2 regions of the Psychrosphaera haliotis genome follow, and region 1 is predicted to be linked to the other one. Evidence: predicted binding sites of a transcription regulator. Region 1 holds the regulator's gene; the other holds the start of a gene.
The links. Region 1 encodes MetJ, which represses methionine synthesis genes. Its sites were predicted from a motif close to TAGACGTCTAGACGTCTA; they were not measured.

Region 1 (3,438 bases):
TCTACGTGTTCTGCGTCACCGCCAGCGGTTCTATGTGCCAAACCTGACTCTGCCCATGCTGCCGTTTCATCTTCTAAATACATCATGTCTAACAAGTCTTGCGCCCAAGTTTCACCTTGGTTAGTTAACAACTTCAGCTGTTGCCATGCCAATACCTGAACTGCAGGCACTTGGCTCCACATGCTGTCATTTATGCAGCGCCAATGGGTAACGTCTAATGTGTCAGTACTGTTTAATTCGCTCTCACATTTGTCACAAACCAACACGCAGTCGTCTGAGTTATCACCCGCTTTAGGCAATACAGCATAAACAGACAAGTTATCTGGGCTGTTGCATAATTCACACGTGTTATTTCCGCGTTCTTGAAGTGTTGATTCTATCGACATTGGATACTCCATTGAGCCTTTAAATTTTGAGGGCGCATTATGCCTATTTTTGTTCCGTAAAAAAAGTAAAAGGGCAATGAAGCCCTTATTTTCAGCTGAATAAAATGAGATTACGCTATGGCACTTTATTGTTTATAAAAACTAGTTGCCTTCTGGTCCTCTAACAACCTCGAGAATGGCCGAAACCCATTCGCCTATAATAGGAATAAATTCCATTTGAGATAAAATATAAACCACAAAAGATAGAACCACAGTGGCACCTAATACACTGCCTAAACCCACTGCGATGCCTTTTAATAAACTAAACCAAATAAACCTAGGCAATGAGTTATAGGTATGCACCAATTTGTGATTGTTTAATTGTAGAAGCTGTTCATTAATATGCTTGGTTTGAATATGAAGCTTCTTCCACATCTCTTGCATACTAATGTCATCTAACGACTCTTCACTTTCTTGAATATCATTTGCCTGTGACAATTCAGCTTTATTTTTACCGTCGCCATTCACTGGTGCATTTTTTTTCACAGTTAGTGCCGTCTTGATTTTTTTTATTTGGCTTCTCATCAGATCGTTACTTTTTTATTTACAAATAGTTAGTTCAGCTTATGCATAAGCACTAACAAAATAAAGTGTTAAATAGGTTTTCATCTATAAAACCCTCTGTTTATTGCGGGAATTGCCATTTATAATAGTGGAGACGTCTAGCAGTGTTTCCATTTAGCAATCGATTGTTTGACTAATTTTGGTAATACAATACAATTTCAACAACTAAAAGCGGCAGCAATGTCGTGTAAGCAGTAATTCTTGATCAGGTGTTTTATGGCTAAGTGGAATGGGGAATATGTTCATCCCTACGCAGAACATGGAAAAAAAGCGGATAAAGTTAAAAAGATCACGGTATCGATCCCGCTAAATGTACTCAAAGTATTAACTGACGAACGAACTCGTCGACAAGTAAAGAATTTACGACACGCGACGAACAGCGAACTGCTGTGTGAAGCATTTTTACATGCTTTTACAGGACAGCCGTTACCATCAGATAATGATTTGAAAAAAGAAAATCCAGATCAAATACCTGAAGAAGTAAGAAAGATCCTTACTGAGATGGGCAAAGACATTCCGACCCTAGACGATTAACGATTAACGATTAACGATTAACGATTAACGATTAACGATTTTTCGCTCCGTTAAATACAAAAGCCAACAATTAATGTTGGCTTTTTGTTATATCAAGCCCAAAGCTAAACCGCGGGTAAATCTAGTTTAGCAACACCACTTTCTACCGCTGCTATCGATACGGCTCTTGCGACATTCTTTAATAATCTCGGATCCATCGGTTTTGGAATAATGTACTGCGGGCCAAATGTCAGACTACTCACACCTGATGCCTTCAATACTTCTTCCGGCACCGGCTCTTTCGCTAAATTTCGAATCGCTTCAACGGCAGCCACTTTCATTTCATCATTAATAGCCGTTGCTCTTACATCAAGTGCACCTCTAAAAATAAATGGAAAGCACAACACGTTGTTCACTTGGTTAGGGTAATCAGAACGGCCCGTCGCCATTATTAAATCGTCTCTTACTTTTAATGCCAATTCAGGCTTAATTTCAGGATCTGGATTTGAGCAAGCAAATACCACTGGATTTGGCGCCATTAACTTTAACGCCTCAGCAGATAACAAGTTAGCGCCCGATACGCCCACAAACACATCTGCACCTTCAATCACATCTTCTAGTGTTCTTTTATCGGTATTATTAGCAAATAGTTGTTTATATTCGTTTAAGTCATCTCTTCTTGTATGGATAACGCCATTTCTATCCAGCATGTAAATTCGTTCACGCTGTGCACCACATTTAATCAGTAGCTCCATACATGCAATAGCAGCAGCGCCGGCTCCTAGACATACAATAGTGCAATCGTGAATTTGCTTACCTTGTATTTCTAATGCATTGAGCATACCCGCGGCAGTCACAATGGCTGTTCCGTGTTGATCATCATGAAAAACCGGAACATTACATCGGCGCTTTAATTCTTGTTCTATTTCAAAACACTCTGGCGCCTTTATATCTTCTAAATTAATACCACCAAAAGAATCTGCAATATTCGCTACGGTATTTATAAAATCATCAACGGTGTTATGCGTTACTTCAATATCAAAAGAGTCGATATTAGCAAACCGTTTAAATAACAGTGCCTTGCCTTCCATAACAGGTTTTGAGGCTAATGGTCCTAAGTTACCTAAACCTAAAATAGCGGTTCCATTACTAATCACTGCAACAGTATTGCCTTTAGCTGTGTATTTGTATGCATTGTCAGGATCCGCAGCGATCTCTCTCACTGGCTCAGCCACACCTGGGCTATAAGCAAGTGCTAGGTCTTCAACCGTTTCAGCTGGAGTCGTTAGGTTGATACAAATTTTTCCTGGAGATGGTTGGCTATGGTAATCGAGTGCGCGTTGCTTAAAGTCTGACATTAATACGTTCCATTGGAGTGAGTAAACGCCGCCACTGTACGGCATTGGAAAGCCATTCACGACAAGAACTTACACCATATAAGACAACTCATACCACTTGGTTAATTTATTACAACAAAGCGCACAAATGCCGTAAAAAACAGACTCAGTACTAATAAACTCAATAAGCTTACGTTTAATACAAAAGCGTATAGTTAACATCAAATGGGAGAATTTAGTTAGGGTTTAAACGTCGAATTAAATGTTGAGAATTGAACTGTATGAAAAAAAATTACTACGGCAGGTTTTATGGCGTTAAACGTCTAGAGGACTAAAAATCTACTATGTTGAATTTCAGACATAAAAAAAGCACCCGAAGGTGCTTTTTTGCAAGTTAGCAAAATTATTTTTTGCCCAACATGCTGAAACGTTTCTTGAAGCGATCAACACGACCACCAGTGTCAACGTTACGTTGCTGACCTGTGTAGAAAGGGTGACACGCAGAACAAACGTCTAAGTGTAAGTCTTTACAGATTGTAGAACGAGTTACAAACTTGTTACCACAAGAACAAGAAACGTTAATTTCTTCGTATTTAGGG
Region 2 (3,438 bases), on a different contig from region 1:
TCAACTTCAGATGCTTTAAACGTAGGGTTAGCTAATAACTCTTGAACAAAGTCTAATGTTGCATCTAAGTTTTCTTTTACCGCTTTAACAGAAACGTTAATTTCTCCTAAAGTACGAGTAGAAATACTGATGCTCGCTTTAAGCTCATCCATTTTAGAGGCGATTTGTTCTTTGCTGTACTTTTCAGTACCGCTCATTAATAAGCCACCTAACATTTTAAAGTCTGACTCATAACCTTTTAAAGATTTAGCTGAGCCAACTGGGAATGTCATTGCCATGTTAACTTCGCCTGCACGAAGCTTTTTAGGATAAACACTCACTTGCGTGCCCGTTGCCCATGTAAACTCTTTTAATCGAGCCAATACATTTTCAACGTTGTTGTCATAAACTTCGCCGTTTGCTACTGCTTTACGACCTTTATAGTCAGCTAACAATTCAGAAATGTCTTTTGCTTCAGAAATTTCCGCACGCACAGGCTCTTTGGTTGGGATAAAGCGCCCTAGCGTACGGTTACTTTCTACAAAGTATTGCTCTGCTACACGTTGCACATCTGCTGCTGTTACTTTTTCTACTAAGTCACGGAAGTAGAAAATATAACGATAGTCACCCATCGCAATGTACTCAGATAGCTCCATGCCTACCGAAGTTACGTTACGTAACGCTTCTTCTGTTTCTTTCAGTAGTGCAGCTTTAGCCACTGCTACTTCAGCTTCTGAAATTGTGTTCTCTTTAATGCCTTCAACCATAGAGATTAACGTTTTCTCCATAGCAGACGTTTCTTTGCCTTTAGAGCCTTGCGCCATAATAGTGAACGTTGAAGGGTCTTTTAATAGATAAGAATAGGCATAAGCTCCTGTTGCTAATCCAGGCTCAACCATCTTCTTCTGCATACGTCCACGAGCGCTATCAGATAAGATTTGAGATAGAACTTGAATAGCAGGCGTATCTTCATGTAACGCAGAAGGTACATGATAAACCGCAGCAATCATTGGCACATCACCAGTACGACGTAAGTTTATTTCACGCTCACCGTCTTGAGTTGGCTCTACTGTGTATAATTTTTCGATTGGCGTTTCAGGTTGCTGAAGCTTACCAAACGTTTTTTCGATCATTGCGATAGTCTTTTCTTTATCAAAACGACCCGCAACAGTAAGTACGGCATTATCTGGACGGTAATGACGTTTGTAGAAATCTCTTAATACTTGGAATGGGAAGTTTTCAACATCAGAACGCGCACCAATTGTAGAGTTTGCGTAGTTGTGCCATAAGAACGCCGTTGACGCTAAACGAGATGACAACATACGGAATGGGCTATTTTCACCACGTTCCATTTCGTTGCGAACCACTGTCATTTCTGAGTCTAATTGCTCTTTTGTGAATGTTGCATTAACCATACGGTCTGCTTCCATTCCTAAAGCCCACTCTAGGTTTGCTTCATCATATTCAAACAATTCAAAATAGTTTGTGCGGTCTAACCAAGTTGTTGCATTTACGCGCATACCACGTTTGTTAAATTCTGTATCAATAGCTTTATAGCTGTCAGAGCCTTTAAACAACATATGCTCTAATAAATGAGCCATGCCGGTTTCGCCATATTTCTCATGAACAGAACCTACTTTATAAGTTATGTTAACCAGCGTTTTTGGTTGAGCTTCATCTGGGTACATTAATACTTTCATGCCGTTAGACAAAGTGTACTCATTGATGCCTTCAACATTGCGAACAAAATCCATTGTTGCATTTTTTACCACTACTTCTGGAGCCGCGCTTTGTTGAGTTGCCGAACAACCCGCTAATGCTACAAATACAGCCGACGCCAATAAAGTTTTAGTAAATTTTGATTTGTTTTTACTAGTGAAAATCTTCATTAAATGAAGCTCCCTGGAGTTATTGTTATATCACTTATTGTAATACCTGTTTTATACCAAAATTAGGCACGGTTTCTAACTTCAAACTTGTAACAGTTTGTTACGATTCACCAACCATTTGAATGTTTAGACGTCTAGGCGTAAAAAAGTATTAGGCAAATCTACAAAAGTTAGCTAAAATTACGCCAAATTTAGGTAATACAAGAGACAGTTTAAATGGCAAAACATTTGTTCACATCGGAATCCGTATCTGAAGGTCATCCGGATAAAATCGCAGACCAAATTTCTGACGCGGTATTAGACGCTATTTTAGAGCAAGACCCTAAGGCACGTGTTGCGTGTGAAACATACGTTAAGACCGGCATGGTTATGGTTGGCGGTGAAGTAACAACGTCTGCATGGGTTGATATTGAAGAGTTAACTCGTAGCACAGTACGTGAAATTGGTTACACACACTCAGACATGGGCTTTGATGCTGATTCTTGTGCAATTTTGAACACGATTGGTAAACAGTCTCCAGACATCAACCAAGGTGTTGACCGTAAAGACCCTAGCGAACAGGGTGCTGGTGACCAAGGTTTAATGTTTGGTTATGCATGTAACGAAACTGAAGTGTTAATGCCTGCTCCAATTGAGTACTCTCACCGATTAGTTAAACGTCAAGCGCAAGTGCGTAAAGACGGTACGCTTCCTTGGTTACGCCCTGATGCAAAATCACAGGTTACGTTTGTTTATGAAGATGGCAAACCAGTTGGCATCGATGCGGTAGTACTTTCAACTCAGCACAGCGAAGACATCAGCCAAAAAGATCTAGTTGAAGCGGTAATGGAAACAATCGTAAAGCCTACCCTTCCAGCAGAATGGTTAACTGCTAATACTAAATACTTCATCAACCCAACAGGCCGCTTTGTAATTGGTGGACCAATGGGTGACTGTGGATTAACAGGTCGTAAGATTATCGTTGATACATACGGCGGCATGGCACGTCATGGTGGCGGAGCATTCTCTGGTAAAGATCCATCAAAAGTTGACCGTTCAGGCGCATATGCAGCTCGATACGTTGCTAAAAACCTGGTTGCAGCTGGTCTTGCTGACAAAGCAGAGCTTCAAGTTTCTTATGCAATTGGTGTTGCTGAACCAACGTCTATCAGTGTTGAAACATTTGGTACAGGCAAGCTTGAAGAAGACAAACTAATCGAATTAGTACGTCGTCACTTCGACCTACGTCCATATGGCTTAACACAAATGTTAGACCTAGAGCGTCCTATTTATAAAGGGACAGCTGCCTACGGTCACTTTGGTCGTGAAGAGTTCCCGTGGGAACGCACTGACAAAGTTGAAGCCTTGCGCGCTGACGCTGGTTTATAAAAAGCTTTTGCAGCAAATGAGTGAGACAGGCGCTGCTTTAAAAAAGGACTTTCGGGTCCTTTTTTTGTGCCTCCAATTTAACGACTGCAGCTCAATTACTTTCCATACTGAGCTTTAACCCAGCTCAATTACTTTCCACTTCGGACGCTCAAGTTCATCCATGAAGCGCTTCGCCAAGGCATCCTTGTCGCTGTGAACCCAG

Region 2: metK (methionine adenosyltransferase) is a predicted target of MetJ. The motif match lies at 1,996-2,013, and genes of this name have one in related genera.

Annotation. Positions count from the first base shown of each region.
Region 1 is NZ_BAAAFQ010000007.1:174,634-178,071, reverse strand. Features, by position in the region: gene ABD009_RS10440 (PhnA domain-containing protein) at 1-386, opposite strand, end outside; gene ABD009_RS10435 (DUF5665 domain-containing protein) at 528-911, opposite strand; gene metJ (met regulon transcriptional regulator MetJ) at 1,206-1,523, shown strand; gene ABD009_RS10425 (malic enzyme-like NAD(P)-binding protein) at 1,628-2,860, opposite strand; gene rpmE (50S ribosomal protein L31) at 3,243-3,438, opposite strand, start outside.
Region 2 is NZ_BAAAFQ010000005.1:101,644-105,081, reverse strand. Features, by position in the region: gene ABD009_RS07365 (M16 family metallopeptidase) at 1-1,868, opposite strand, end outside; gene metK (methionine adenosyltransferase) at 2,085-3,236, shown strand.